Regions from separate parts of the Priestia sp. TSO9 genome, predicted to be linked through region 1. Evidence: riboswitches for the same ligand, from Rfam matches in the RefSeq annotation. Region 1 holds a riboswitch; the other holds the start of a gene.
What was found. A riboswitch is a leader RNA that binds a small molecule or an ion and turns the genes downstream of it on or off. The one in region 1 is predicted to bind glycine.

Region 1 (16,429 bases):
TTACTGTCCTGGTGTCATCATAAAAGTTGACCAGTACGTGAACCCCACAAAAAAGACGGTCAAATATGCTCCGAAAACGTAAATGTACATTCTTTCAGACAGCTTTAAATAACTAAGAATTACAAAAAAGCCTGTTTGAGCTAAAAAGAGTAAAGAAGTCTTATGCATGTGACCGAGGTAAAACATTACAGTGAAAATTGCTGTCCAGAACCCCATTACACGGTACATTCGTTCCACGTCCATTTCCTCCTTTATCAAACTTAGTTAGTGTCATGATGAATGTCATCGCTGTGTAAGCACTAGAAAACACTTATGAAACTATATCGATACTTTTCCATTATAATACATCCTTTCTTTCCTGAAAACGCTATCTTTTCCTTGAAATACGACAGAAGAAAAAAAGTTATACAAAACATGTGCAAAATACTATACAAAAGTTATACAAAACGTGTACAATGTATATAAACAACCTATAACTAAAAAACGGGAGGGTTTCATATGGAAGAAATTAAATTTTATACGTACCCGAGCTGTACATCTTGTCGTAAAACGAAAAAGTGGCTAGTGAAGGAAGATGTAAATTTTAAAGAGCGTCATTTATTCAGAGAAACACCTACTCATAAAGAAATGCTTGAACTTCTTTCTATGACCACAGAAGGGATGGATGAACTTCTGGCTAAAAGAAGTCAAGAATATAAAAAGTTAAATGTTGATGTGGATAGCATGACACTATCAGAAGTGGTCAATCTATTAATTGAACATCCTCGTTTGCTTCGCCGACCCATTTTAACAGATGGCAAAAAGCTTGTAGTAGGCTATAACGAATCTGCTCTTAAAAATTTAGTCAAGAAAAAAACAAGTCTTGCTTCTCTAGTTGTCTAAGCGTACATGATGAAGAAGCTCAATTCAGTAAATAACGCATAAAACGACAGCGTAGAGTTTTACATCACGTTGTCTTTTTTTATGTAGTCGTTTAGAGGTGTACAGAAGTTGTACATCGTGTACAAGGACTGAAGCGAAGAAAAGAAACGTATACTAAAAAAATTATAAAAAATGAAAAAAGAAGAAGGAAAATCTCGAAAAAGGTCGAAATTACTGTTTCTAGATGTTTTGACAATCATCTTTATTACAAATAAAGGAGCGATGATCGTTTGACCGAAATTGAACAGTTTGCGACTTACATTATACGAGATGCATGTGAGTGCCGAAGTTCTGATGTGCATATTGTGCCCCGAAAGAAAGATGCTGTGATTCAGCTGCGAATTGACCAAGAGCTTATTTTAAAGAGGGTTATTTCAAAGGAAATGTCTGAACGGCTCATTTCGCATTTTAAATTTTTAGGGGGAATGGATATTGGCGAACGAAGAAAACCTCAAAATGGTGCATTGACCACTTCCCTTGATCACTATCAAGTAAATTTACGTTTATCAACTCTTCCTACTTCTCATGATGAAAGTCTTGTTATTCGGCTTTTGCCTCATCAACAATCTACATCTCTCAAACATTTATCTCTTTTTCCTGAACATACTAAAAAGCTTATTTCTCTCTTGAAATTCTCTCATGGATTAATTATTTTTACCGGTCCTACAGGATCAGGTAAAACCACTACTCTATATACTCTTTTACACGAAGTAAAGCATCTTTTTAATCGAAATGTTATTACACTAGAAGACCCTATTGAAAAACCGAGTGAAACCGTGCTTCAAGTACAGGTAAATGAACGGGCGGGGATTACGTACACGACTGGTTTAAAAGCTATATTGCGCCATGACCCAGACATTATCATGGTGGGAGAAATAAGAGATAGTGAGACTGCCAAAATTGCTGTGAGAGCAGCGCTTACCGGACACTTGGTTTTGACAACGATGCATACTAAAGATACAAAAGGATCTTTGTACAGGCTGCTTGAATTTGGCGTTAGCTTTCAAGAAATGGAACAGACTCTTGTAGCAGTAGCTGCACAGCGCCTTGTAGAAATTCGCTGTCCGCTGTGTTCCGGAAAATGCCATCCCGCTTGTAAAAAAATGAGAAAGCATCGTCAGTCCAGCATATACGAATTGCTTTATGGCAAGGAGCTTAGCGCAGTGATGAGAGAAGTGAAAGGAGAAAATGCGGATTATGATTATAAGACGCTCCGAGATGTTATTCTAAAAGGAATCGCGCTAGGCTATTTATATCCGCATTCGCTAGACGGATGGGGATAAAGACAAATAGACAAAAAAGGTGGTCTCTTGCTCAGCAAGCGAAAATTCTTAAGCAGGTCTCTAAGCTCTTGGAAAAAGGATATACTCTTTCTCAAGCTCTTTCGTTTTTGACGTTTCAAGTATCTAACAAAGAAAAAACGGATATTGAAAAATGTCTTGAGCAGTTAAAACGTGGAGAATCTTTGCACGATGCTTTTGTTAAACTTCAGTTTCACCGTGATATTTTAAGCTATTTATATTTTGCGGAACAGCATGGAAATCTTCAGTTTGCTTTAAAAGAAAGCAGCTCAATGATTGAAGAAAAAGTAAGGCATCGTAAAAAATTTCAAAAGCTTGTTCAATATCCCGTATTGCTACTGCTGTTTATTCTTTCCATTTTATTTGTTTTAAGTACGGTTTTACTTCCACAGTTTGAAGCTCTGTACTTATCCTTTGGAAACAAGCAGTCTTCGTTTATCCTCTTATTTATGCAGGCGATGTCATTCTTTCCTTTTGTGTTACCTGCAGTCATCAGTATGCCAATTATCCTGTATTTGTTTTATGTGATTTACATTAAAAAATTGCCTCCAGTAGTTCAAATGCAGCTCTTTATGAGAGTTCCCGTTATCCGAACGTTCACACGGCTATTTAACTCGTACTTTTTTTCTGTTCATATGAGCAATTTACTAAATGGTGGTTTATCTATTTATGAATGCTTTGCTCTTTTTCAAAAGCAAGAGCATCATCCGTTTTTTCAAGTGGAAGCTTTTGCTTTTACAGATCAACTTTCCTCAGGAATGCGATTAGATCAGATCATTTCAGGTAAATCTCATTATGAAAAAGACTTGGCTCACGTTATTGTGCATGGCCAGCAGAACGGTGAGCTTTCTCAAGAACTGTATGATTACAGTCTATTTATGATGGAAAGAATGGAACAATTTATTTTTCGTATTTTAAAATATGTACAGCCGCTTACATTCTTATTCATCGGAATCGTCATTCTGCTTATGTATATGTCCGTTATGCTTCCGATGTTAGAAGTGATGTCGAGCTTGTAGAAAGGTGAAAGAATATGATTCTAAAAGGTGATAAAGGATTTACCCTTATTGAAATGCTCATTGTTATGCTCGTTATTACCGTGCTTTTGCTCATTATGATTCCAAATGTATTAAAGCATAATACGGTTATTAACAACAAAGGCTGCTCAGCTCTTGTCAAAACCGTAGAGGCTGAGGTACAAGTATACGAACTTGAAAATGGCGAAAAACCAAGTCTAGAAGAGCTTGAAGCAGGAGGCTACTTAAAAGAAGGCACCGTGTGTCCAAATGGTCAAGCTATTCAAATTGACGGTACCGGAAAGGTTACAGCTAGTGGTTCTTCTTAAGCAAAAAGGATTTACCCTCATTGAGATGCTGATGGTTTTATTTATTGTGCAAGTGATGATGTTTTCCATTATTGTAGCCATTCGGCCGCTTGTGGAATATTACAAAATCACATTATTTTTGCGACAGCTGCAAAGCGACACGTTTTATGTGCAGCAGACAGCCATGAACCGAGAATCCCCAATTAAAATTAACTTCGCACCGAAGGGAACAGAATATATTGTTTCTGATTCTCGTGCCGTTCTTTATAAGCGCGCCTATGACTCCACCATTCAAATCACGTTTGGAAGCGGCAATTCCACGATACAATACAACAAAAACGGCAATATTTCTCAAGCGAAGACCATTTTTATCAGCAATCAAAAATTTAAATATAAAGTTACTTTTCAAATAGGCAGAGGGCGTTTTTATGTGGACAAGATGTAAGGGTCAGCAGGGCTACACCTTGTTAGAAATGCTTGTTTCATTTAGCATGCTTTTACTCCTAACCGGTACAATTATTCCTTTGTATGTTCAGATGAAGGAAGCGGAAAAGAAGCAATATGTTTCGTATCAAGCTGACGCTATCTTGCACGAAGAGCTATTGAAATATAAATATGAAGCAGGATATAAACGGCGAGAAAAAATCGTAAAAGAAAACGTTGCGTTTTATCTGAAGTGGAACGGAGAAAGTGCTCAAAAGCTTTGTGTAGAATGGAAAGATTCTGCTGAGAAAATGAAAAAGAAGTGTGATGTGATGTTGAAGTGAAAAGGGAAAAAGGCTTTACGCTTGTAGAGATGTTAGTCAGTTTTACTCTTTTTTTGATCATTGTTTCATTTTTCCCCATTATCATTCCGCTAGCGAAGCAAACATATAATCCGGATTTTAGTATGAATGAAATGGAGTGGGAAATTTTTGTGAATCAACTTGCTATGGAATATCGAGAAGCAAAAGAAGTGGGAATTCATGAGACTACGCTTACGTTGAAAATGGAAAATAATCAGGTCATCACTTATGAACGCTACGAAGACAAGATAAGAAGACGAGTGGATGAAAGCGGTCATGAAGTTGTGCTGCAGCACATTAAGAATATTATGTATGAACAGCAAAAAGAAAGGCTGTTGATTCGTTCAACAGACGGTGTTAACAAAGTTAGAGAAGAAACCATTACGACGTTTTTGATGCTTGCTCATGAAACATAATGAGCAAGGATTTATTCTTCCGGTTGTTTTGGCATTTTGTGCTCTTTTTCTTCTGTTAGTAGCTCAGCAAACCACTTATTTTGTGACGAAAAGTTCATTTTATCAAGAAGTAGAGCAGAAAAATCGTCTGCAGCATCTTTTAGAAAACGCAGTTGTACATGTGAAAAAGGAAATAAGAGAACATAATAAATCTCCATCTGCATCTTTAGTATTAGAAACTGGTATGGTTTCATACGAAGTAGTAAGTGAAGATGAACAGATGATTATTCTGAAAATAAAGTGTCAAACATTGCAAGGAAGAGCATTGACGGAAACGGCATATATTCAAAAAAAGGATCAGCACATTGTGAAATGGACGGATTAAGTCTCTTTCTCTCCGGATATAATAGTGCTGAGGAGATGATTATATGAAAACGAATGATTATGTGAAATATATGACTCAGCAATTTGTACAATATATGGATCAGCCAAAAGAAGAGAGGAAAACGAAAAAGATTCAAAAAAAAGAAGAGCGAGCACCTTTTGCAAACAGATGGTTTGGAATGATTCCGCTGTCGTTTATGCTGTGGTATCGAAAGAAAAAAGAAAGATGAGCATATCATATGCTCATCTTTTTTTTAACCGGCTTGTGTTTTATTAAATTGACGAGACATCGTTTCAGGCGATATGTAAAATAAGCCACCGTTTATAAACTTAAACAAGATAGTCGGCTCGTACAGTTCTTGAAGCGCTGTTTTTTCGGTCATATATATTTCTGGCAGCTCTTCTGCTGTTTCGTAAAAATGATCAAGAAGCGCTAAGTCTTCATACCATCTTTCTTGCGCTTTTTCAGCCCATTCAGTTGGCTGAGTTTTAACATAGTCAGTCACATATGATGTGAGTCGTGCGATGGCACTTTTAGGTTTAATAAAAGGTGAGAGAGTAAAGCAATAGTCTGAGATTTTAGATGACAGATTTTGATTAACGATTAATTCATGAAATGATTCAATAATTTGTCCATTTATTAAATTAATGCCAAGCGACAAGAGCTCATCTTTTTTACGATCACATTTGTACGAGACTTTAATATTTAATGCAAGCCAAGGGTGTAAAGGCTGATTTGTTGGCTGAGCTGATGCAACTTGTTCATACAAGTGAATAAACCCGCCTAGTTTTTGAGTAGAAGCGAAAATTTGGTGCAGTCTAGGTGAACCAAAATGAATTCGTTCTCCTTGAACGGAATCGTCTTCAAATGCTGGGTCTGTAATGAAAGTGAGCGAAGCAGGAGTTGCTTCTCCTCCCGTCTTTTCGATATAGTGCCAATAAAATGGACGATTCATCAATTCTTTATCGAGTTCAATCGTTAATTGAACCGTCAGGTAAGACGGTGTTTCTGTGACAATAGAACAATTATTAGCTAGAAAATAACGCTTTAAAAATTGATGAATATCAGTTTGCTGCATGCTGATCCTCCTCGCTGTCTTCGTATTGAATAATAGACGTCAAGTTCTCCATCTTGATTTTTATTTCTCCTTCACTCCGTGAATGAAATAAGATATCCTGAATATGCTCTTCGATATTTTTTAAATCAAGCTTTGTTAAAATATCATCTAGCTCTCCAACAACTCGTTCAAAAAGGTTTATTTTTTCGTACAGTAATTTTAAAATATGTTCTTCGACCGTATGTTGAATGGCTAAATTGTAAATGTGAACATCATGTTTTTGACCTAAACGATGGACCCTTCCAATTCGCTGTTCTAGACGCATTGGATTCCACGGTAGATCATAGTTAATGATATGATGACAAAACTGAAGGTTGATTCCTTCTCCGCCTGCTTCAGTGGCAATAAATACTTGCGCGTGGCTTTCAAAAAGCTGCTTCATCCAGTCTTTTTTACCTCGCTTAAATCCGCCTCTAAAAGGTACAGAGGTAATTCCATGCTGTTTTAAATACCACTGTAAATACAGTTGAGTTGCTCTGTACTCAGTAAAAATAATGACTTTATCATCAATTTTCTGAACTAGCTCTAGCACTTTTTCTGCTTTTGCATTTTGAGGCACTTGCTGAAGTAGTTCCATTAACGGCGTAATCATATGTTCCGTTAATGCGCTGTTTTGATCTTCCTGACGTTCCAGCATGTTTTTTAATGTCATATACACTGCTTCACGGCTGCTGCAGGCCTCTCGCTGCAGAGTTAAAATTGAAAAAGCGCTTGAAGGGTGGAATCCGTTTCCTTTAAAAGATGTAATCGCATCGTACAGCTCCCGTTCTTTTGGCGAGAATTCAACAGGAATGGTTTGAACAATTCGCTTCGTCCATTCGATACCCGTATCGTGGCGGCGATTTCGAATCATAACTTTGTTAACAAGCTCTTTTAAGTGTTCATCGTTTTGCAAAGAGCGTTTTTTAGCGGAAAATAATTCTTCGAAATAGTCTTTATTGCCGAGATGGCCAGGCTTTAAAAGAGAGACTAAGTTAAAAATTTCTTCAATTCGATTTTGAATCGGTGTTGCGGTTAGCAACAGACAAAATTTCTTTTTTAGACTTTGCACAAATTCATAGTTTTTTGTTTTGTTGTTTTTAAGTTTATGAGCTTCATCAATGATGATGAGATCGTAGTCTTGTTCAAGCACAATTTCTCGATGAGGAGAACGTTTTGCTGTATCAATTGAAGATACAACGATGTCGCACTGATCCCACACATATGATTTTCTTTGAGGAACTGCGGGAATATAAAATTTTTGATTCAATTCCATAGCCCACTGTGAAACAAGCGAAGCTGGAACTAAAATGAGAACTTTTTTAACAAGTCCGCGAATCATATATTCCTTCAAAATTAACCCTGCTTCAATCGTTTTTCCCAGTCCTACTTCATCTGCTAAAATGGCTTTCCCATTCATTGTTTCAACTACTTGTTTGGCTACTTCGAGCTGATGAGGAAGCGGCGTTAAATCAGCTAGATGTTTTGGGCTTTGCAGTCCTTCAAATTCTGAGATAAGCGTTTGGTCTTCTATTTCATAGGCAAGTTTATACAAATCCCATACAGACCAAGGGCCGTCTTGCTCCAATTTAGTTGAGAAGGCTGCTTCCCATGTTTCATCGATGTTTAATTTCACTTTCATGATAAAAATGCTCCTTTGTAAAAAATTTTTATTGAACAAATGATAAGAATCAGGTAGGATAAAAATATATTTAGAAAATTTGAAAAAGAAAATAGATTAGCACTTTACAAATGATTGTGTGAATAAAGATAGATACATCTTTCAGTAGTATGCCCAACTTTACCAACTTTATAGAAGCGAATGACGACACGGGGAGAGACTACTTGAATGTAGCGCCGAAGGAGCAAGCAATAAGATTGTGAATCTCTCAGGCAAAAAGACTCTTGTTTGACGCAGCTCTGGAGAGTGTCTATGCGTTTATAGACCACCCACGAGGCAAACCTATTCGTTTATAGGTAAACTTTCAGGTGAAAAGGACAGAGACTTCCTACTAAATACAGTAGGGGGGTTTCTGTCCTTTTTTGTTTGGATACATAGTGATCCCCACACTATTTGAAAACTCCCCGTTATGAAAAGTTTCACGTGAAAAAGAGGAGGACATAAATATGACAACAGAATTACACAAAACGCCGCTTTATGATACCTATCAAAAATATGGTGCCAAAACAATTGATTTTGGCGGATGGGCTCTTCCCGTTCAATTTTCTTCTATTAAAGAAGAGCATGAAGCTGTACGTACAAAGGCAGGTCTTTTTGATGTCTCTCATATGGGAGAAATTCTTGTAACAGGAGCTGATAGCTTAGCTTTTCTTCAGCACACGATGACAAATGACGTTTCTACCCTCGTCGATGGAAAAGCGCAGTATACGGCTATGTGTTATGAAGACGGAGGCACGGTAGATGATTTGCTGATTTATAAAAAAGCAGATCAAGAGTATTTGCTAGTCGTAAACGCTGCTAATATTCAAAAAGACTATGAGTGGCTGGTGTCTCACAAACAAGGAGATGTAACGCTCGTTAATCAATCTGATGAAACTGCGCAGCTAGCTTTACAAGGTCCTTTAGCAGAAAAAGTTTTACAAACGTTAACGAACGAAAATTTAGCTTTGTTAAAGCCATTTACATTTGCTGATGATGTAGAAGTAGCGAATGTAAAAGCTCTCGTTTCACGTACTGGGTACACCGGGGAAGATGGCTTTGAAATTTATTGTTCTTCAACTGACGCCGCTCACTTGTGGACGGCTATTTTAGAAGCAGGCAGTGATGAAGGTGTGTTGCCTTGCGGATTAGGAGCTCGCGATACGCTTCGTTTTGAAGCTACTTTGGCTTTATATGGCCAAGAGCTTTCAAAAGATATTACGCCGATTGAAGCTCGAATTGGATTTGCAGTAAAAACGAACAAAGACAGCTTTATTGGAAAAGAAGTGTTAAAAGAACAGCGTGAAAGCGGGGCACCTCGTAAGCTGGTAGGAATTGAAATGATTGATAAAGGTATACCACGACACGGTTACGAAGTATTTGCAGATGAAGAACAAATTGGATTTGTGACAACAGGTACACAGTCACCGACATTAAAGAAAAACATCGGTCTAGCACTATTGTCAGCAGAGTATACAGAGCTTGGTCAAGAAGTGGAAGTGCAGGTTCGGAAGAAACGCTTAAAAGCAAAAGTGGTTTCAACACCTTTTTATAAACGTTCAAAGTAAGCTTTGGGGAGGAATTTAACATGTTACATCGCTATTTACCAATGACAGAACAAGATCAGCAGCAAATGTTAGCAGCAATTGGCGTTTCATCTGTTGATGATCTATTTTCAGATATTCCGCAGCGCGTTCGTTTTCAAGGAGAATACAATATTAAAAAAGCGGCCTCAGAGCCTCAGCTGTTAAAAGAATTAAATAGTATGACTGCTAAAAATGCTCATTTAAAAGACTATGCTTCTTTTCTAGGAGCAGGAGTTTACGATCATTACATGCCGGTTATTGTTGATCATGTTATTTCTCGTTCGGAATTTTATACGGCCTATACTCCGTATCAACCAGAAATTTCTCAAGGAGAACTTCAGGCCATCTTTGAATTTCAAACAATGATTTGTGAGTTAACGGGGATGGACGTGGCTAATTCTTCTATGTATGACGGAGGAACTGCTTTAGCAGAAGCCGCTATGCTCAGTGCCGGTCAAACAAAAAAGAAAAAAGTACTTGTCTCTGCGGCTGTTCACCCTGAGTCAAAAGATGTTTTAAAAACGTATGCGAAGGGTCAGTACATTGAAGTGGTAGAAATCCCTGCAGCAGACGGAGTAACAGATATGATTGCATTAGAAAAAGAGATGGGGAGTGACGTGGCAGCTGTTATTGTCCAGTATCCAAATTTCTACGGACAAATCGAGCCGTTAAAAGAAATTGAAGAAATTACTCATCAAGAAAAATGCATGTTTGTGGTTTCAAGCAATCCTTTATCATTAGGTTTACTTACGCCTCCTGGAGAATTCGGAGCTGATATTGTCATTGGAGATGCACAGCCATTTGGTATTCCAAGTCAATTTGGAGGCCCGCACTGCGGATACTTTGCAACTACGTCTAAGCTTATGCGAAAAATCCCAGGACGATTAGTAGGGCAAACGGTAGATGAAAACGGTAAGCGAGGGTTTGTTTTAACCCTTCAAGCACGTGAACAGCATATACGCCGCGATAAAGCGACTTCTAACATTTGTTCAAATCAAGCGTTAAATGCTTTAGCGGCATCAGTTGCCATGACAGCTTTAGGCAAGCAAGGTGTAAAAGAAATGGCACTGCAAAATTTATCAAAAGCGCATTATGCATATGAAGCGTTAAAGGCAAAAGGGGTAAATGTGGCATTTGAAGGACCGTTTTTTAATGAATTAGTCGTGAAGCTTCCTGTTTCGGTAACAGAAGCAAACAGTCAGTTATTAGCTTCAAAAATAATTGGCGGTTATGATCTTAGCCGTGATAACCAAGAGCTTGAAAATCACATGCTGCTTGCTTTTACAGAGCTCCGTACAAAAGAGGAAATTGACCAACTTGTAAATGAATTGGGGGATCTTCATGCTTAATCAAAATCAATCACTTATTTTTGAAAGCAGTAAAGAAGGACGAATCGGCTATTCATTGCCTGAGTTAGACGTGCCAAAAGTTAATGCTGAAGAACTGCTTGGAAAAGCGTATGTGCGTACCGAAGCGCCTGAGCTTCCTGAAGTATCAGAACTCGATATTATGCGTCATTACACCGCGCTTTCAAAACGAAATCACGGAGTGGATTCAGGATTTTATCCGCTTGGTTCATGTACGATGAAATATAATCCAAAAGTGAACGAACAAGCAGCACGCATTGCTGGTTTTGCGCACATCCATCCGCTTCAAGATGAGCAAACGGTTCAAGGTGCTCTCGAACTTTTATATGATTTACAAGAGCATTTAACGGAAATCACAGGAATGGATGAAGTAACGCTTCAGCCAGCAGCAGGTGCTCACGGCGAGTGGACCGGGCTTATGATGATTCGTGCCTATCACGAAGCAAATGGTGAGGCGCAGCGAACAAAAGTCATTGTTCCAGACTCAGCTCACGGAACGAACCCGGCTTCGGCAACAGTTGCGGGATTTGAAACGGTAACGGTAAAATCAAACGAACATGGTTTAGTGGACTTAGAGGATTTACGCCGCGTAGTAGGAGAAGATACAGCCGCTTTAATGTTAACAAATCCAAATACGCTGGGGTTATTTGAAGAAGATATTTTAGAAATGGCTGAAATTGTTCACGCAGCAGGTGGAAAGCTTTATTATGACGGTGCAAATTTAAACGCAGTATTAAGTAAAGCCCGTCCTGGAGATATGGGGTTTGACGTGGTTCATTTAAACCTTCATAAAACGTTTACAGGCCCTCATGGAGGAGGCGGTCCTGGTTCTGGTCCGGTAGGGGTAAAAGCAGATTTAATTCCTTATTTGCCTAAACCAGTGCTTGTGAAAACAGAACAAGGCTATCACTTTGACTATAACCGTCCTCAGTCAATTGGACGCGTAAAGCCGTTTTACGGAAACTTCGGCATCAACGTTCGCGCTTATACGTACATTCGTTCAATGGGTCCAGACGGCTTAAAAGCCGTAACGGAAAATGCCGTGTTAAATGCCAACTATATGATGCGTCGTTTAGCAGAGCACTATGAGCTGCCGTTTGACCGTCACTGTAAGCACGAATTTGTTTTATCAGGAAAACGTCAGAAAAAGCTTGGCGTACGCACATTGGATATCGCGAAACGACTGCTTGATTTTGGCTATCATCCGCCGACTATCTACTTCCCGCTTATCGTAGAAGAGTGCATGATGATCGAACCAACGGAAACGGAGTCGAAAGAAACGCTAGATGCGTTTATCGATGCGATGATTCAAATTGCAAAAGAAGCAGAAGAAACGCCTGAAGTTGTACAGGAAGCTCCCCATACAACGGTTGTGAAGCGCCTTGACGAAACGCTCGCAGCGAGAAAGCCAGTTCTTCGCTATCAGAAAGAACAGGCTGTTCAAAACGTCTAACAAAAAACCTCGCCCAAAGGCGAGGTTTTTCTATATACATACCATTATTTTTTCTTTTTCACTTTACCGTTCCACATTTTGAAGCCGCCTTTTAAATCATAGATTTCTTGAACACCGTGGCGACGAAGCATTTGTGCTGCGCGTCCTGTGCGCATTCCGCTTTGACAATAGATGTATACAGGCTGATCTGGACGAAATTCTTTAATGCGCATACGGAACTGTGAAAGAGGAATATTTCGTGCGCCTAAAATATGTCCGTTTTCGAATTCATTCGGTTCACGAATATCAACTAGCTGTGCCTTGCGGTAGCCGCTGCGGAATTCTTCTTCAGTTAACGTTTTCATAATGCGACGTTGGACAAAGAACATAACGACAGAGTATATGATGATTACTCCAAGTAAAATGAGTACTGCTGTAATTGCTGACATGCTGATTCTTCCTTTCTTCGACAAAATCCATACTCTTATTATATAAGTGAATGAAATTAGAAGTAAAGCGATTTCGCCTTGAATCTAGCGGATTTCTTCCCGAAAATGAAAAAACTACCACATTTGAATTCGCAGTTTTATGTTGCTCTTTGCTTTTCCTTAGCTCAATCTTTTGGTAGACTAAAAAACGGATTTATTTTTTATATTACATATAGCTGAGGATGAGGTAGATGAAAGCAAAGTGGAGATTTATTGATTCCAACAACCGTTCGCCTTATTACAATATGGCGTTAGATGAAGCGTTATTAGAATGGCATAGTAAAGGAGAAATTCCACCTACGATTCGTTTTTATGGATGGAACCCTCCAACGCTGTCAATCGGTTATTTTCAAAAAGCTGAAAAAGAAATTAACTTTGATAAAGTAAAAGAATTAGGACTAGGCTTTGTAAGACGTCCAACGGGCGGCAGGGGCGTGCTTCACGATGAAGAGCTTACTTACAGCGTCATTGTATCTGAAGAGTATCCTAACATGCCTAAGACAGTTACAGAGGCATATCGCGTAATCTCTGAAGGTTTACTGGAAGGATTTCGTTCGTTAGGACTCGAGGCTTATTTTGCTATTCCTCGTTCAGAAGAAGAAAAAAATAGCTTAAAAAACCCTCGTTCGTCCGTGTGCTTTGATGCTCCTTCTTGGTATGAACTAGTTGTAGAGGGCCGCAAGATTGCTGGAAGTGCCCAAACTAGACAAAAAGGAGTTATTCTACAGCACGGCTCTATTCTGTTAGAGATTGATGAAGATAAATTATTCAGCGTGTTTAATTATCCAAATGATCGCGTGAAAGAAAGAATGCAGCGCGCATTTCGTTCTAAAGCGGTAGCCATCAATGCAATTGCGGGCCGCAAAATCTCTATTGAAGAAGCAAAAGAAGCGTTTTATAAAGGATTTGCTTCTGCTCTTGATATTGATTTAGAACCGTATACACTGTCTGAAGAAGAGGAAGCATATGTAGAAGAACTAGCGCGCACAAAGTACGGATCGGATGAATGGAACTTTAAGCGCTAAACGGATGCCGATGGGAAATAGATAAAAGTGCAACTTCTTATAAGTTGCACTTTTTATTGGGATTTTTAGAAACAATGCTTGGCTAACAGAATGCATAGAGAAGAAAAGTCAAACACTTTTTTTACGAAAAAAAAAATATTTCACTTGACACCCTTCTATATGTAGATGTTTGGATAAGTGTCAAATACTATATATTGAATTCGTCCAAGCCGTGTGGTAAGTTATTGATAGTTGATTGAAAAACTCTATTTCCTTTAAAAGGAAATAGAGTTAATAAATTTAATAGATGTTCGATAGGTAAGGAGTTGTGAGAATGACTGTTTTGTTAAATCAAAAAGTGAATATGAATGTTGAAAAGCTTAATTCAGATATTGAACGCTTTCCGCAAGTACATCCGATTACACCGGATATGAAGTTGACTCATAAAGGTGTTTCAAGATTGGTAATGTTAGACCGCTATGCGTTTAAAGATACGGAAAAATTAACGTTATCAGAAGGAGATTTTGTTGTTCTAACCGTAAAGGAAGATCCAAAATTTCCAGCACGAGGACTTGGCTATGTGGAAAGCATTAATTTTGAGCAAAAAACCGCTGTTGTCAAGGTAGAAGATGAGTTTAGAGGAGCTTTATCGCCTGAAGAAGCAGAAAACGGATTAATTACTCGTTCTTTAGATGTCATTGAAAAACCTCTAGAAGTCTTCTATGAGCAAATTGCAAAACGTAATGCAACAGGCTTAGCTTCCGTGGAAAAAACAGAAGAAAAGCGCAAAGAGTGGTTTGAAAAGTTCTATCAAGAGCTTGTTCAGCTAAACTTTGTACCAGCTGGCCGCGTTCTTTACGGTGCAGGTGCTGATACGGACGTAACGTACTTCAACTGTTATGTAATGCCTTATGTAAAAGATTCACGTGAAGGTATTTCAGAACACCGCAAACAAGTAATGGAAATCATGAGCCGTGGAGGCGGTGTTGGAACGAATGGTTCAACTCTTCGCCCGCGCAACACGCTGGCTCGCGGTGTAAACGGCAAATCATCTGGTTCGGTTTCATGGTTAGATGATATTGCTAAACTGACGCATCTTGTTGAGCAAGGTGGGTCGCGTCGTTAACAAACCGGCGACGTAATCTCGTGAATTGCTGGAACACCCTTAGAGCTTTCTTCACCACAACGTGATCGGCAACGATGAGCGTGATGGTTAGAAAAGAGGAAAGATTGGGCAATCAGCAGCCAAGTGTCTTTGGAAACGAAGATAAAGGTTCAACGACTATTGAAACTTCCTAAAAGTTCTAATGTAATAAAACTTTAGTGAATAAAGTAGGTGTTATGATGGAAGCAAAGGAAGGAGTAAACCATAGCAAACGGCAACGTCGCTATGGGGCACGAGACAAAGAAGAAATCATAAAATCAGTTATCAAGTTACATGATCAAGGTTATAGCCAAGTAGATATATCAAAAATGTTAGGTATAGCACGAAATACAATTAAAAGATGGAATGATGAACTTCACTTTTTTGAAGCTAGAACACCAGGCGAAGCAGGGAAATTAAAAAATAAAATCTATAGATATAATGAAGATTATTTTGAAAGTATACTCACGCCTAATCAAGCTTATGTAGTAGGTTACATCACTGGAGATGGAACAGTTTTCGACAGAAAGAGGTCGAAAAGGTTGGTCCTAGTTCTAGCGGAGCAAGATAAACAATTACTACAGGATATCAGTGAAGAATTGAATATAGAGGATGCTATCAAATTCAGAAAAAGAAATGCTAGCAACGAACAGAATAAATATTCATTAACCATCAATTCAACTAAAATGTGTAATGACTTAATAATGCTAGGAGTCGGCCCTCGAAAAACAGGCTTTGAAAAGTGGATCGATTTTGAAAATGAGGAATTACAATGGGCATACTTAAGAGGATTCTTTGATGCAGATGGTCATATCAGAGTTTATGAAAGAAATGGCTATCAAAAAGCGAGAATAGGCTTCACAGGAAACTCTAAGATGTTAAAAGAAATCCTAGTATTTCTTAAGTCAAAGGGATTTGCAGTAAATGTTAACTGTATTACACAAAAACAGGGCTGTTGTGACTTATACCTTAGCAGTATCAAAGAAATTAAACTACTTGGAAAAGAACTATACAAACATGGAACCATTAAACTGAATCGAAAATATGAGAAATTTTCTTCTTTGATGATATAGTCTGATCTTACATGAAAGTGTAAGAGTACGGCAGAAATGACCGTACCCTTCTTAACGAAGAGTAACAAATTGGGGGCCCAAATGATCATGCTTGCCGACTGGCATCCTGACATTGTAGAGTTTATTATTTCTAAAATGCAAAACCCTCGCATTTTACGTTTCTTAATTGAAAACACAAATGACGAAATGATTAAAAAGCATGCACAAGATAAATTGAAGTTCACGCCGCTAACAGAGTCTGAAGAAGCGATGTACCAAGGAATCATTAACTATAAACAAATTCCTGGTCTTGGTGGGTTCAGTGAAAAAATCATTAAAGATGCAGAAGAAAAGCTGCAAACAGGCGGAACGTACAGCGTTCATAACTCAGAGTTTTTAACAGGAGCAAACATCTCTGTATGCTTAACAAAAGATTTCATGGATGCTGTTGAAAACGACGGAGAATACGAACTTCGCTTCCCAGACGTA
Region 2 (16,429 bases), on a different contig from region 1:
ATGAATATCATTTCAAGTGCAGGACTTCGCGGGAAAGCTAATGAAAGCGTCTATGTGGCCAGTAAATTTGGCGTAAGGGGATTTACAGAAAGTTTAAAAGTGGAATACCAAGATACCAGCCTTCATGTGATTGCAGCTTACATGGGAGGCATGAATACCCCTTTTTGGGATCACAACAACCACATTAAAGATAAAAGCCGATTGCGCTCGGCTTCAGAAATTGCTGAGATTATTTATAAACAGCAGAATGACTCAGAAGATATTTTGTTTTAAAAAGAGTGAAACATAACTGCATCAATCTAATCTAAAGATAAACACATGAAGTTTACGTTTGCCATCACAATAAAAAAATCCGAACGAGTTGGATTCTCCATCAAGAATCTCGATTCATCGTTCGGATTTCCCTTCAACTAACATACTTTTGTCCCGCCTTTATTCCTCTTCAATAGAATCTAGAAATGATTGAATTTGGTCAATAGAGAATCCTTTTCTATAAAGAGCTTGCTTCATTTTTTGCTGATATTCCCAGCCTTCATACTTTGAAAAACGACGATGCGCTTTCATTCCTTGGTATTGCAGAGCTTCCCATGCCTCATCGCTTTCTTTTTCTGTATTCGTGCGCTGAAATGCTTCTTGAATAATAGAAAATGAATAGCCCTTCACTGCCAATGCTTGTTCCATTTTTTGTTTCATCATTACCTGAGATAATTTTTTATATTTTCCTTTTAACTTTTCAATTAACTTCACAGCAGTTTGAATTTGCTGTTCTTCGGGGTATTCACATAAACTAAGGGTAATAATGGAATCAGAAATTCCCTTCTCTTTTAATTCTCTTTGAATCACATTTGGTCCTTTTGATGTCGTGTTCATCTGAGTTAACACAAATGCTTTGGCAAACTCTTCATCATTTAAATAACGTTGGCTGACTAATTTCTGAATAACTTGTTGAATAATAGTAGAGTTAATTTCTTTTTTCTTTAAATAATCATGTACCTCTTTTTCAGAGCGCATTCGATAAGATAAGTAAGTGATCGCTAAATTATAAGCTTTCTTCTCATCATCTGCGTACTGAATTTCCGTTAATTCAAATTCATCAAGCTCACGACCTTTTTTCAAGTCATATTTGATAAGGACATTTTCGTCAACACCAAAGCCAAACTCTTCACCTTTACCGTAATCTAAATACACATTATAACGTTCACCGCTATTCTTTTGCGTTGTGATCTTTGTGACAACAGGCATACACCTTCACCTCATATTTCTTATTAAATTGATGGCTGAAGAACCGCCAAACGTATCATACACATTTTTATTTATCTCAACAAAGGAGGAAGTTCGTATGAAAATTGTTATTGCTGGAGGAACTGGATTCGTAGGTAAAGCTTTAACAAAACATTTTTTAACACAAAAACATTATGTATATATTTTAACACGCAATGCAGATAAAGCTGCAAGAGATCCGAAACTTAAATATGTAGAGTGGATGCAAGAAAACAGCCAACCTGAAGAGCATGTAGAAGGAGCAGACGTTTTTATCAATTTAGCTGGCGTTTCACTTAACAGCGGCCGCTGGACGGACGAGCGCAAAAAAGCCATTGTGGAAAGTCGCCTTTCTTCTACTCAAGAAATCCTTCGTATTATGGCTGCCTTACCCGAAAAACCGTCCCTTTATGTAAATGCAAGTGCGGTTGGTTATTACGGGACATCGACTACAGAAACGTTCACAGAAGCTTCTCCATCCATCGGCACAGACTTTTTAGCTGAAACGGTAAAAAAATGGGAAAATGAAGCGTTAAAAGCGATGGAACTCAATATTCGTACTGTTTTAACAAGGTTCGGCGTTATATTAGGCAAAGATGGCGGGGCACTCCCTTCTACTGCCCTTCCTTATAAATTATTTGCAGGAGGGACAGTTGGTTCGGGAGAGCAGTGGATGTCTTGGGTGCATCTTCAAGACGTCGTCAAAATTATTGATTATTGCATTCATACCGAACAAATAGAAGGACCTGTTAATGTAACTGCTCCCAATCCCGTTCAAATGAAAGAGTTTGGAAAGACGATTGGAAAAGTATTGAATCGCCCTCACTGGATGCCCGTACCTAGCTTTGGCCTTCAGCTGCTGATGGGAGAAATGAGTATGATTATTTTGAAAGGACAGCGCGTTTTACCTGAAAAATTGATTCAACAGAATTACATTTTTACATATACTGTATTAGAAGATGCATTGCGAGATTTACTCTAGTTATTTTCTGTTATTTCCCTAAAACAGGTGACTAAGCTGCCGATAGATAGGAGTAACTTTATGAAAACCATTCTCTTGAAAAATGCAACGCTCTATCCTATTACGTCAAAACCTATTTATAATAGTGATGTGCTCATTCAAGATGGAAAAATTGTTTTAATTGGGCCAAACTTGCAGCCACCTCTTCAAGTAGAAGTTATTGACTGCAAACAGCGTTATTTATTCCCTGGATTTATTGATGTTCATACACATCTAGGATTATATGATGAAGGAACCGGCTGGGCCGGGAATGATGCTAACGAAACCATTGAACCCATGACTCCACATATCCGAGCTTTTGACAGCGTACATCCTTTAGATCCTGGGTTTAAAGATGCCATTGAAGCGGGTATTACGTCTGTACACATTATGCCAGGAAGTGCAAATGTGATTGGAGGTACAACGTCCGTTATTAAAACAGCTGGAACAAGCATTTCTCAAATGTTAATTCAAGAGACAGCTGGACTTAAGATTGCGCTAGGAGAAAATCCAAAACGAATTCACAGCCACGGCAATAAAGAATCGATTACGCGAATGGGTATTATGGGGATGCTGCGAGAAGCCTTTTATCACGCAAAAAGCAGTGACAACAAAGATGATTTACGCATCAAACCTCTCACTCAAGCACTGAATAGAGAAATTCCAGTTCGAATTCATGCTCACCGAGCCGATGATATTCTATCAGCTCTGCGCTTAGCAGATGAATTTAATTTAGACGTCCGTATTGAGCACTGTACAGAAGGCCATTTAATTGCTAAAGAGCTGGGTGGAAGAAATTTAAAAGTGAGCGTAGGTCCAACTTTAACACGCCGCTCAAAGGTTGAACTTAAGAATAAAACGTGGAAAACCTATCAAGCTCTTTGCAATGAAGGAGTAGAAGTTTCCATTACAACAGACCATCCTTATACGCCTATTCAGTATTTAAATATTTGTGCATCCATTGCCGTACGTGAAGGCCTAGAAGAGCAAAAAGCATTAGAAGGCATCACGATTACTGCTGCTCGAAATCTCCGTATTGATCATCGAATCGGCAGTATCGAAGCAGGAAAAGACGCTGATTTGGTGCTATGGAGCCATCATCCCTTTCACTACCTTGCAAAGCCTATTTTCACCATGATAGATGGTAAAATATTATTTAAAAAAAATTAACATTTTACCTATTTTCTTTTTTAATTTTTTTTAGTATGATACGTTTAGAAGCATGTGAATTTCACAAAAGCATAAACATCACACGTTGACTTTTTATGTTTGTTGACTTGTAATGGGAAGGCAAATGGTGCGCCACCAGGTAACTGGTTCTAGTGGGTTCGATTCCCACCCCGAAATTTTTTTAATTATTAAAAAATTTCGAGGGTGGGGACTTGATTGGAGTCTGTATATACCCTCGATCAGGAGGGAAAAGTTATGTTAAAAAAACGTGACCTAAATGACTGTCAATCTCTATACGAACTCATGGTACATCCTGATGTCTTCCCTTTTGTTCGTCATAAAGCCCATTCCTATGAAGAATTTTTATTTGTGACTAAACAAACGATGGAAGCAGAAGATCATGGAGAAATCATTTCTCGCACGATTTTAGACGAATGGGGTAACCCTATCGGCACCATTAATTTATTTGATGTACAGGACCAAGCTGGTTTTTTAGGCACTTGGCTTGGCAAACCGTTTCATGGAAAAGGATATAATCAAATTGCAAAAGAAGCGTTCTTTAATGAACTGTTCTTTGAGTTAAATATAGAACGAATTTTTATGCGAATTCGTAAAATCAATATCAGGTCTATTAAGGCTGCAGAAAAACTGCCTTACGCAGTACTTGCAAATGAAACACATAAAGCTTTATACGATGAAATTAATCAACATGAAGACGTATATGATTTATACGAAATTCCAAAAGACTTGTATACATTATACTACTTGCGTCACGAACAAGACGTTCAAGAAGATCACCAGCTTAAAGAAGCGTAAGAGTCTCTCCGTATAACGGAGAGTTTTTTTTATGATTAAAAACGAGAGATTCTGGAAAAAATAAGTAGCATGATCGAAAAACGTTAATTGGAGGGTTTTTTATGTCTGAAAAAAAACGAAAAGAAAACGCAAAAAATACGTTAAGTAGCGCTCAAGAAATCTATTACGGCCGCGAGTTTAAAAAAGCAGACCGTGCAGGCGGCTACACGAAAAAATAAGTGAGGCAAAACATCTCTATCCAACGCTTGATCATCCCAACGTCCTTTCTGTACAGTTTGTATCGGAAGGACGTTTTTATATTATGTAAAAATAATAACACGAAGATTTTATGCGTATGATTTACGTTTTTTTAACACTCTACTATATCCACAAAGTTTACCCACAATTATGTGGATAATGTGCATAACTTTATCGAATATGTATATTACCGCTTTCATAACTTGAAATGACAGCGGGTAATTTTTATGTAAATTTTCTGAAAAAATGTGAATAGTGTGGATAAAGTTGTGAATATCCTATATAATTCAGCAGTTAACTTCTTGTTAACCTGTGGATATCTTCTTTAGCACTTTCGTTTGTTTTAGCAGCATGAAAGCTTTTGATATATTATAAGTATAATAATAAAAAGTAGGGGAGCTTCCCCTACTTTTTTATGATTGGAAACAATATATCCACACTTGTTCCTTGATTTAACCGACTCGAAAATGTCATCTGCGCACGGTGAGCTTTAATAATCCGATAGCTGACCATCAGTCCTAAACCTGTACCTTTTTCTTTTGTACTATAAAAAGGCTCGCCTATCTTCGCTAACCGTTCAGGAGGAATACCCTGCCCTTCATCAGCAAGCTGCAGCCAAAGGTGGTTTTCTTTTGCTTTAATCGTAATATGAATACCGCCTCCTTCAGGCATTGCTTCGATAGAGTTTTTAATAATATTAATAAATACTTGTTTTAACTGATTTTTATCTCCATATACCTGTGGTAACTGGTCGTCTCTTTCAAATATGAAAGCTACCTTTTTTTCTACTGCTTCAGGTTCAAGAAGCGAGCACACTTCTTGAACAAGCGCTTGCATATTCAAGGGTTCAACATTCATTACCTGAGGTTTTCCTAACATCAAAAATTCTTCTACGATTCCATTCATTCGTTCTAATTCAGTTTCCATGATATCTATATACAAAGCATCTTTAGGATTTTGTTCTTTTAATAAGTGAACAAAGCCTTTTAAAGAAGTTAGAGGATTTTTGATCTCATGGGCAACTCCAGCTGCAAGTTCTCCTACAACGGCAAGCTTCTCAGAAGTTCTAAGCTTCTCTTCTGCTCTTTTACGCTCCGTAATATCTGTCGATACGCACAGCATTTGAATCACTTCCTGTTTTTCATTCATAATAGGAAGTTTTGCTGTTTCGACCCAGCGCCGGTTTCCTTTCGAATCTTTAAACTGTTCTTCTAATACCATCCCTTTTTGGGTACAGTTTGAAAACGCCCCTTTATATAAAAGATCTGATTGAAGGTTGAACTGATATTTATCAATTGATTGTCCAATTAAGTCATCAGATTTTTCACCTAAGAGCATCGCAAAAGATTCATTAACGAGAATGAATTCCCTTTTTTGATTGATAGCATAAATATAGCTTGGATTAATGTCAATAACTTGTCTTAAAAACGTTTTTTGTTCCTGCAGCTGATTTTCTTTTTGCTGTAAATTCGCTTTAGAATGGCGTATATAGCTAATCATTTCATTAAACTGTTTAGATAAAATACCGATTTCGCCCCGCTCAATTTCTCGTTCCGGAATTTTTTGATGAAAATTCCCGCGCGCTACTTGTCCCGCCAATTCATATAGTTTATGAATTGGATTCACAATTTGCCTTGCATATAACGCAGTAAAAAAAGAAAGCAGTAAAATCGTAACGCCTGAAACGATCCAAAGCGTTTTTTCAAACATTTCATAGGGCCTGTAAATTTCTTCAACGGGTAATTCAGCGACAATTCCCCAATCCAAAACAGGAATATATTCGAAAGACGCAAAGAAATACTTGCCTTCGGTGTTCACAACGCGCTGATATCCTGATTTATGATTCATCGTTTTCTGAACGATTTCATTTTTCTTGGCATTTTCACCGATTCTCTGTTTCTCTGGGTGGGAAATAATTCTACCATTGCGGTCTACAATAAATGTATAGCCGTTCTCTCCTATATCAAACGTTTGAAAGATGGATTGAAAACTTTTATTTTCTTCAATTCGCAGCGCTAAATTTACGACTTTTTTTACACTTTGCTGCCCATCCAAAATAGGAATCGCCATCACCACAATGTAGTGCTTTGTATCTGCTGAAACGACATCGCTTAAATATATTTTTTTGGTTCGCAGCGCTTCTTGAAAATATTTTCTTTTACTTAAGTTCACATGTTTCATATTTTTTAAATCATTCGGGTAATAATGCTCAACATACCCTTTTACATTAAAAATGGTTCCGCTATCGATATACGGTGAAATATTAACTATTTTCTGCAATTCTTTGTCTATTTCCTGTTCATCATCCGATAAAAAAATAGGATCTTGCTGTACCTCGTCGCCTAGGCTCCAAATATCTTTAATGACGACGTTAATTTGCTCTTTCATTCTCTTGACGGTTTTATCAGTTACCTGTCGATATTGATCTTGAGAAATATTAGGCAGCATCACTCTTGAAACAATAAACATTAGCGTTAATATGGTACAAATAAGAAGCACGTTAATCGTGAAGATTTTCCAAAACGTATGAGATTTAAACCATTTCATGTTTGTTCACCTTAATCTAATGAAGTCTACCTTCATTTTACTCCAAAATGAAGACTTTTCCATATAAATGACGGAATTCCATCTTTAGACATAGAAGAAAAGCAATTTGTTCTATATTCCTATCAGAAAACTATGAGCTTTCTCCCTATGTTTTCTGTTAGAACAACTTTTTAGTTTTCTTCTATAAACTTTGCTTCCTGCATTTTATTCATGCAGTAGAAATCAATTATTTATCCTCCACTAAAAAGACCTCATCACGGAGTGATGAGGTCAGAAGTTTACTATATTTTTTTATAAAAAATTATGGTTGTTCCCTGCTGATTTTTTAGCCTTTAAAGATTCATTTATTTTCCCCTTCTAGTCCAGTAAAAAATAAATAAGAGAATAAACCAAACGGGCGTCAACAATAAGGCTGGGCGCGTCGCGTCAGAAAACAGCATAATAACAAGAATCACCGCAAACAAAGCTAACACAACATAGTTTATAAATGGTGTTAACGGTGCTTTGAATGCTGATGCTGCATGCAGCTGCGGACGCGTCTTTTTATACCTTAGATGGCAAATAAGAATGATACTCCACACCCAAATAAAACAAATAGCGCTAATGGTCGTTACGATGCCAAAAGCTTGGTCTGGTATAAGCTTGCTTAAAAGAGCTCCCGCTGAGATGACCAGCGTAGATACAAATAATCCGTTACTTGGTACGTGATTTTTATTCAGTTTTGCAAACTTGGATGGCCCTTGGTCATTTTTACTTAAATTATATAAGATACGGCTTGTTGAAAACATCCCGCTATTACAAGCAGAAGCGGCTGAAGTTAATACAACAAAATTAATAATTCCAGCAGCAAGCGGAATTCCGACTAAACTAAAGGTTTTAACAAATGGGCTTTCTGCTGCATTTAATTCCATCCACGGGTTAATAAATAAGAGGACGATAAGCGCTCCAACATAGAAAAATAAGATTCGCAGCGGAATTTTATTAATGGCCGATGGAATATTTTTTTGGGGATTTGATGTTTCTGCTGCCGATACCCCTACCAACTCAACCCCCACGTATGCGAATATAACCATTTGGAATGAAAGTAAGAAACCTGAAACTCCATTTGGAAACAGTCCTCCGTGATTCCAAAGGTTTTGAACAGTAACGGATCCCGCGTCTGTTTTAAATCCCATTACCAGCAAAATAACGCCAATAATAATTAACGCAAGAATCGTAATAACCTTTATTAAAGCAAACCAAAACTCTAATTCTCCAAATAATTTTACGGTTAATAAGTTAAGCCCTAATAAAATGATTACACAAATAAGTGCAGGAATCCACTGAGGAATATTGAACCAATATTTCACATATACGCCAACTGCAATCACATCAGCCATAGCTGTCATGATCCAGCAAAACCAGTACGTCCATCCGGTGACAAATGAAGCCCACGGTCCAAGATACTCTTCAGCAATATCTGTTAGTGATTGATAACCTGCTTTAGAAAGCAGTAGTTCTCCTAACGCTCTCATCACAAAGAAAAGCGCAATACCAACAATTAAATAAGCAAAGATGATAGAGGGACCCGCAAGCTGTATGGCTTTACCAGAACCTAAAAACAAGCCCGTCCCAATGGTTCCTCCAATCGCGATTAGCTGAACATGACGATTGGATAAATCCCTCTTTAATTCTCGTTGTTCCAACTCTAACTCCTCCTAACAATAAAACCTTTGATGCAAACGTGCGGACTACAAATAAAGTCCAATAAAAAAAGAGATTGGATGCGCTCCAATCTCATGGTCATAAGAATAACAAATATTAAGATACATGTTACCAATTAGTAACACGCCAAATAAATATCCGGTACTCTTCTGTCCTTTTGCCTGAGATTGTGAACCCTTCGGCGTCGCGAAACTCTCGCGATCTCTCCAGAAGCTGCTCCTGCTATAGTGTGATCCATAGCAATCATAGCTTTCTACGTATTAAATTTTTCCGATCAAGATAATGACTGTCGAATAGTTGTTTATTTTAATACCAGTTTAATGCTTTGTCAACAAGAAAGATTATTTTCATTTATTTACCTTCTTTGAAAAAAGATGATTGCACAGGTTCAATTGTCAACTTAGTATCCTTTTCCGCACGCTATCTTAGTCCCTGAGGAAACCTGAACACATTAAACGGATCGTACTTCTTATTCACTTTCTCTAATCTCTCTGCGTTGTCTCCAAAATACTCACGCTCGTAGTTTCTAAGGTTGCTGATAGGAAAGTTCACGTAGGAACCTACCGTTATACTTTTAATATCTTGAAATCGCTTATAAAGCCACTCTCTGTTGACTCTTGCATATGCATCGTCTGTCCATACAGACTGAAACCCCATAATATATCTAGCATTTCTGTAGAAAAAGGCTGTCTCTCTTTTACCAACACTGCGGATTTCTCCTCCTAGTGCATAAAAAGAAATCGCCGCATAAACGGAACCTTCTGCTGGACGCTGTATGAGATCTGTAAGATTTTCAAGCTCACCACGTGAATATGTTCTTTGCACAAATCTTCCCGTTGACTTAAATTTTTCAGACGGAGGATAGGTTGCCTCTATTTTTTTTACCGCTTCAAGAAAAGATAATGACTCTAATTCGACTCGAAACCCTTCTACTTCTGCAAAAGGCTGCAAAACCTTACGAGCTCTTTCTGGGGAGCCGTAAAAAAAGCCGTTTGCAAATATGCCTACCCCTTCTCCTTCAGCATTATAAAAGCTTGCAACTAGCGTCATACGTTTGTCCAGTTCGGGAAGCCAGTTTTGCCATATATTCATCACTTGCGCCTGCTTTTCTCTCGTAGTACCTACATAAAAGAATCGAACGAGCGTCACCGAGCTGTTCGTTGGCTTTGGAAGCTGAAACGTCATGCTTACTACAACGCCAAAGTTACCGCCACCGGCACCGCGGCATGCCCAAAAAAGATCAGCGTTACACGATTTATTTGCTTTAATGAGCTTTCCTTCATAATTGACTAACTCTAGCTCTATCAAGCTGTCGCATCCTAACCCGTAAAGTCTGCTCGAAAGTCCCCAACCTCCTCCGAGCGTAAAGCCAGACACGCCAACAGTCGGACAGGTTCCTCCTGGAAAAACATATCCGTTCGAACCGATGAAATCATACACTTCCGTATTTTTCGCTCCTGCTTCCATCTTTAAAATGTTCCGTTTTTTGTCTAATTTCAACCCATTTAATCGACTAATATCAATGACTAATACACAGTCACCCGTAGAATATCCTTCATAATGATGACCGCCAGATCGAATGCGAATCTCAATACGATGCTTGCGCGCCCAGCGGATCGCATTCACAACATCCTGCTTTTTTTCACAGTACACAATCACAAGCGGAAATTTATCAATAGCGCGATTCCATTCCTGACGAGCTTCCTCATAAATGGGGTCTTTTGGCGTTATCACTTCTCCCGTAAGCCCTTTTAAAAATATTGGGTCCATTTGACCTCTGCCACCTCTGTACATACTTTTCAGTAGTTTTATTACTATAATATTCTTGATGTGGTTAAAGGTTTGGGTTTTGGGATAGAATTTGCGTTTATTATTTTTATAAAATACGTCATTATAGTTATATTTTAAAGACATTAATTCTCTGATTTAACTTCTCTTTATCGATGTAAAAATTTACAATAATAGATTTTATAGGAATTCCACTTCACTATACTAAGATATTTTTATATTAAAGAACAGATGTTTAATTTTAATAATTCCCCCCATTAATAAAAGTACAGCTCAAAGAAAAAAGAGCAGAATCTAATCTGCCCTTTACTCTTTTTCTATTCATTTTTTTAACGTCAAACTCACTACATTCTCCACATGCGCCGTATGAGGGAACATATCCACAGGCTGAATATAATCAACATGATAAGCCTTCGACAGCTGCTGCACATCTTTGGCTAATGTGGATGGATTACAAGAAACGTAAACCACTTTCTTTGGCTTCACTTGTAAAATCGTTTTTAGAAGCTGGTCATCACAGCCTGTTCGCGGCGGGTCAACGACGATAACTTCTGGCTTCCAGCCTTCTTTTACCCATTTTGGCATCCACTTTTCAGCTGGACCCGTCACATATGTGGCATGTTCAAATCCATGATCTTTGGCATTTTTTCTCGCATCTACAATCGATTCTTCAATCGTATCCATTCCGCGAATTTCTTTGGCATCTTTAGCAAGCCATAAGCCAATTGTCCCTACTCCGCAGTAAGCATCTACAATTTTTTCATTGCCCGTTAGCGCAGCTGCTTTTTTTACTTCATCATATAGCTTCACGGTTTGAAGAGGATTCAGCTGGAAGAATGCACGAGCTGAAAGTTCGAATGAAATGTCTCCTAACGTTTCTTGAATCACTGACTTTCCAGCAAGAGTAAACGTTTCGTCTCCAAAAACAAGCGATGTTTTTTGGCCGTTTACGTTTTGTACGAGCGATTTCACTTCCGGTAGGCGACGCTGAATTTCTTTAATCAGCAGCTCTTTTTTCGGAATATCTTGTTTAGCCGTAATCAAGACAATTTGCACTTCACCCGTTTCAAATCCTACTCGAGATACGATGGTACGTACAATACCACGGCGTTTGCGCTCATTGTAGATAGGAATTTGAAGGTCTTGTAAAATTCGTTTTATTTCTTTTGTCACGTGATTTGTAGCTTTATGCTGAATGGGACAGTTTTCAATATCAATCAAGCGGTGAGAATTCAGTCCGTACAAACCAGCGATGACTTTTTGTTTGTCCACACCGACTTGAAACTGGGATTTATTACGATAGCGCCAAGGATCTTCCATACCAATCGTTTGGCGTGTTTTTTCTTCTACTTTTTTTAATGAGCTGTGACGTTCGAACGCTTGCAAAACGATATCGCGCTTGGATTCTAGCTGACCTTCATACGATAAGTGCTGAAGCTGACAGCCTCCGCACTGTTCGTAAATAGGACAGGGTGCTTCTACGCGATGAGGAGATTTTTTGCGAATTCGCTTGATTTTTCCCTCAGCAAAATTACGCTGAACGTTTGTTGCTTCTACAACCACTTCTTCATTTGGCAGTGCTCCCGGTACAAAGACGACTTGGCGCTTAAAATATCCTACGCCTTCTCCATTAATACCGAGTCTTTTTATCGTTAACGGAAACGTTTGTCCTTTTTGAACTTTCATTTCAGTTTTTGGTTTATTCATGAGACCAACTCCGATTAGTTTAAATTCTTTATATAGTTATTAACGGTCCTTAGCTGCTTAAAACCTATTAGACCGTATCGCTTTAAAAAAGACATCAACGCATATTATAACACTTCAACAGCAAAAAACCGACAGGAGAAACATTCCCATCGGTTTTTATCGTTATTTCGTTTTAGAAGAACTTTTCTTCATTTGTTTGCGTTCGTTCATTAAATCATCAATGCTTTTAAACGTATAGCCCTGCTTTTTTAAATCTACAATCGCTTGATCTAATGCATCTGCGTTATCCTTTGAAACAGTATGCAAAAGCATGATCGCACCTGGATGTATTTGAGCCATCATATTGTCGTATGAGTAGCGCCAGCCTTTTTGTTCATTCACTTTCCAGTCAACAAATGCAAGTGACCAAAATACGTTCGTATAGCCCTCTTGCTTTGAAAGAACTAGCGTTCGTTCACTAAATACGCCTCTAGGTGAGCGAAGATACTTCATTTCATCACGACCCGTAATGTTCTTGTATTCATCTTTTACTTTTTGCAGTTCTTCTTTAAAACGTGTGTCATCCACTTGAGTTAAGTCAGGGTGATGCCATGAATGATTGCCGACAATATGCCCTTCTTTTACCATTCGCTTAATTAGCTCAGGCTCTTCTTTTAAATAATGTCCTGTTACAAAGAACGTCGCAGGAACCTTTCTTTTTTTGAGGACGTCTAATACCTGCGGTGTATAGCCATTTTCATAACCGTTATCAAATGTTAAATAAATATTTTTTTTAGTTGTATCTCCGAGGTAAAAAGCATCATACTTAGCAAGAATTTGTTCATAAGCTGTACCTGCGGATGCGGGCTTGTGATTTTTGCTTTTTTGAAATCCCCAGCTAATCGGAGTGTTTGGATACATTTGTGCTTCAACAGATGATATGCCTGTTGACATCACAAATAAAAAAACGAGAAAAAAGGTGAACCGGCGCATAAGAAGCTCCTTTCGGAAGTCATTTTACGCTTAGTATCCACTCAATTTTCTCGTTCATGAACGTTACTTTTTACCATAAGCTCCGGACGTATGTTTATTTAAATACCGGTTCTTTAAATTGCTCAAGCTTTTCAAAGGAAGACTTGTCTACATCTGCATGCAAGCTGTTTCCGTGTGAATCCATCGTCACTACAGCTGTAAAGCCTTCTACTTTTAAATGCCACATTGCTTCAGGAATACCGAACTGCATCAAATCAACGCCTTCTACACTCTTGATACAGTCAGCATAGTACTGTGCAGCTCCGCCGATCGCATTTAAATATACGCCGCCGTGCTCTTGAAGAGCAGCAAGTGTTTTAGGACCCATACCGCCTTTACCGATAACCGCGCGAATACCAAATTTCTTCATAATATCTCCTTGGTACGGTTCTTCACGGATACTTGTTGTTGGTCCTGCAGCGGTTACGTGCCATTTTTCATCTTCATCTTTTAACATAACCGGACCACAGTGATAAATGATTTGTCCATTTAAATCAATTGGCGCATCGTGATCTGTTAAATGCTTATGAATAGCGTCGCGTCCTGTGTACATCATACCGTTGATACGCACCACGTCGCCAACTTTTAATTCACGAATTTGCTCTTCTGTAATAGGTGCTTGCAATACAACTTCTTTTGTTTCATCCGCTTTTTGTTTCTCTTCTGCACCTGCATTTTTATTAAAATCTACTTCTTCGCCTTCTTGATACAGCCACTCTTGAACGCTTCCTGTATCGGCATTGATTTTAACGCCCAAACGGCGGTAAGCCCAGCAGTTATACGCAACTGACACATAGAAGCTAGCAGGAATACGATTAATAACGCCGACTTTACAACCAAGTAATGTCGTTTCTCCGCCAAAGCCCATTGTACCAATTCCTAACTTATTGGCATTTTCCATTACATACTCTTCTAATTCTTTCAGCTGAGCATTTGGATTTTCGTCATCTAAGTTTCGGAACAGCTGCTCTTTTGCTAATTCATAGCCTGTTGTACGGTCGCCACCGATTCCAACACCAATGACGCCGGCACTACAGCCTTGACCTTGTGCTTGATACACAGAGTGCATCACACATTTACGAATTCCGTCTAAATCACGGCCAGCTCTACCTAAACCTTCTACTTCACAAGGCAGGCTGTACTGAATGTTTTTATTTTCACAGCCGCCGCCTTTTAAAATAAGACGCGCATCAATATAGTCATTTTCCCACTGTTCAAACTTAATAACCGGCGTGCCGCCGCCTAAATTATTACCGCTGTTTTCTCCCGTTAACGAATCTACGGAGTTAGGGCGAAGCTTTCCGTGCTTTGTTGCTTCTTCAATTGCCCAATAAATCGCTTCTTTAATTTGAAGCTGATTCACTCCTACAGGGGTTTTAATTTTAAATGTTGGCATACCTGTATCTTGACAAATTGGTGATAAATTATCATCCGCCATTTTAATATTATTGGTAATGGTCGCTAAAGACATTGCTGCACGCGTTCCTGCATTTTCACGCGCTTTTGCCTTTGCGATAGCACGTCGAACGTCTTTTGGCAATTTTGTAGATGTTTCAACAATTAAATCGTACATGCTTTGTTTTAAAGCTTCAATCATCACTTAATTCCTCCCATATCCCGCTAATGTATGTATTTATCTATCTGTCGTACAACTTTCAAAATTTATTATACTCCTTCAAAAATTGTTTCGAAAGACCTTTATAGGAGGATTTCCACTTCAAGCAAAAAAGCGCTAGTTTTTCTAGCGCTTTTTCCTTTGTTCATTCTTTATCTTTTTTAAACTGCTCACATTTTGCTTCGAGGTCATCAATCATTGTAATCAAACGGTCAATGTCTTCTAGTTCGGTGTTTTCAGGCTCCATAGAGTCTAATACGTGTACAAACATATTTAAACGATCTTTTAAATAACGTACTTGTGAATCTTTATCTCGAACGGCGTTTCCCATTTTAAACCCTCCTGATATAGCTTTTCATTCGTATTTCTTTATATCCTAACGAATACTTTCATATTTGACAACTAAAAGCAATAAAATCCATAATAGTCACTGGTGTCCGTTTTGAATGAGTCGTATAATTTATTCTAGCAGGACGGACCGTGAGATGTTTTCATCATCATTTCACTTTACGGAAAAATAAAAGGAGTTTTTTTATGGCCACTTTACAACGAATTACCCCGGAGTTCGATCCGTGGGAAGCGTATTTAGATATGAAACAATATGGCAAACCCACGCTTACAAACGTTGAATTTACCACAACGACGCTTTGTAATATGCGATGTGAGCACTGCGCAGTTGGATATACGCTGCAGCCAAAAGACCCAAACGCACTGCCGCTTGATTTAATTTTAAAACGTCTCGATGAAATTCCAACTCTTCGAGCGTTAAGCATTACGGGCGGAGAGCCGATGATGTCTCTATCTTCTGTGAAAAATTATGTGGTGCCTTTATTAAAGTATGCACATGAACGAGGTGTCCGTACACAGATTAATTCAAATTTAACATTAGATCTTGCTCGTTACGAACAAATCATTCCTTATTTAGATGTTTTACATATTTCTCACAACTGGGGAACGATGGATGACTTTGTGGAAGCTGGCTTTGCAATGATGGAGCGAAAGCCTACTTATGAGCAGCGCGCCAAATATTTCGACCGTATGATTGAAAACAGCCGCGCGCTTGTAAAAGCAGGTGTAACCGTATCAGCTGAAACGATGTTAAATAAACGTACGCTTCCTCATATGGAAAAGATTCATCGTCAAATTGTTGATGAAATGCTTTGTCAGCGTCACGAAGTACACCCTATGTATCCAAGTGACTTTGCCAGCACTCTAGAAACATTATCTCTTCCTGAAATGCGTCAAGCTATTCATCACCTTCTTGATATTCGAGATGAAAATGTGTGGATGCTATTCGGCACGCTGCCGTTTTATGCATGCAGCAATAATGAGGAAGACTTAACGCTCTTACAACGCTTATATAGCAGTAAAAATGTAACCGTTCGAAACGATCCAGACGGGCGCTCTCGCCTAAATGTAAATATTTTTGACGGAGATATTATCGTAACCGATTTTGGGGATACGCCTCCTCTTGGCAACATTCAAGATACAAAGCTTACAGACGCTTTTGATACGTGGCAGCAAAGCACGATTTCTAAAGAACTTAGCTGTCATTGTTCAGCAGTGTCTTGTTT

Region 2: another riboswitch for glycine. It lies ahead of LJC66_RS01805 (amino acid permease); the one in region 1 lies ahead of gcvT (glycine cleavage system aminomethyltransferase GcvT).

Annotation. Positions count from the first base shown of each region.
Region 1 covers NZ_JAJEKD010000015.1:1,463,160-1,479,588, reverse strand. Annotated here, with positions in the region: gene LJC66_RS22840 (DUF2626 domain-containing protein) at 1-237, opposite strand; gene LJC66_RS22835 (Spx/MgsR family RNA polymerase-binding regulatory protein) at 499-882, shown strand; gene comGA (competence type IV pilus ATPase ComGA) at 1,152-2,204, shown strand; gene comGB (competence type IV pilus assembly protein ComGB) at 2,195-3,241, shown strand; gene comGC (competence type IV pilus major pilin ComGC) at 3,256-3,567, shown strand; gene comGD (competence type IV pilus minor pilin ComGD) at 3,509-3,991, shown strand; gene LJC66_RS22810 (type II secretion system protein) at 3,975-4,313, shown strand; gene comGF (competence type IV pilus minor pilin ComGF) at 4,310-4,747, shown strand; gene comGG (competence type IV pilus minor pilin ComGG) at 4,737-5,111, shown strand; gene LJC66_RS22795 (YqzE family protein) at 5,155-5,340, shown strand; gene LJC66_RS22790 (YqhG family protein) at 5,365-6,189, opposite strand; gene LJC66_RS22785 (DEAD/DEAH box helicase) at 6,176-7,849, opposite strand; glycine riboswitch at 8,030-8,122, shown strand; gene gcvT (glycine cleavage system aminomethyltransferase GcvT) at 8,335-9,435, shown strand; gene gcvPA (aminomethyl-transferring glycine dehydrogenase subunit GcvPA) at 9,456-10,802, shown strand; gene gcvPB (aminomethyl-transferring glycine dehydrogenase subunit GcvPB) at 10,795-12,273, shown strand; gene LJC66_RS22765 (rhodanese-like domain-containing protein) at 12,318-12,701, opposite strand; gene LJC66_RS22760 (lipoate--protein ligase family protein) at 12,932-13,765, shown strand; partial or broken gene LJC66_RS22755 (ribonucleotide reductase N-terminal alpha domain-containing protein) at 14,079-14,867, shown strand; gene LJC66_RS22750 (LAGLIDADG family homing endonuclease) at 15,086-15,961, shown strand; partial or broken gene LJC66_RS22745 (vitamin B12-dependent ribonucleotide reductase) at 16,025-16,429, shown strand, end outside.
Region 2 covers NZ_JAJEKD010000006.1:123,764-140,192, reverse strand. Annotated here, with positions in the region: gene LJC66_RS01840 (SDR family NAD(P)-dependent oxidoreductase) at 1-273, shown strand, start outside; gene recX (recombination regulator RecX) at 433-1,242, opposite strand; gene LJC66_RS01830 (TIGR01777 family oxidoreductase) at 1,340-2,242, shown strand; gene LJC66_RS01825 (amidohydrolase) at 2,303-3,430, shown strand; gene LJC66_RS01820 (GNAT family N-acetyltransferase) at 3,686-4,246, shown strand; gene LJC66_RS01815 (YfhE family protein) at 4,348-4,464, shown strand; gene LJC66_RS01810 (PAS domain-containing sensor histidine kinase) at 4,889-7,030, opposite strand; gene LJC66_RS01805 (amino acid permease) at 7,375-8,715, opposite strand; glycine riboswitch at 8,874-8,954, opposite strand; gene LJC66_RS01800 (FAD-binding oxidoreductase) at 9,155-10,504, opposite strand; gene rlmD (23S rRNA (uracil(1939)-C(5))-methyltransferase RlmD) at 10,844-12,229, opposite strand; gene pdaA (delta-lactam-biosynthetic de-N-acetylase) at 12,392-13,201, opposite strand; gene LJC66_RS01785 (fumarate hydratase) at 13,296-14,837, opposite strand; gene LJC66_RS01780 (SE1561 family protein) at 15,001-15,186, opposite strand; gene yfkAB (radical SAM/CxCxxxxC motif protein YfkAB) at 15,390-16,429, shown strand, end outside.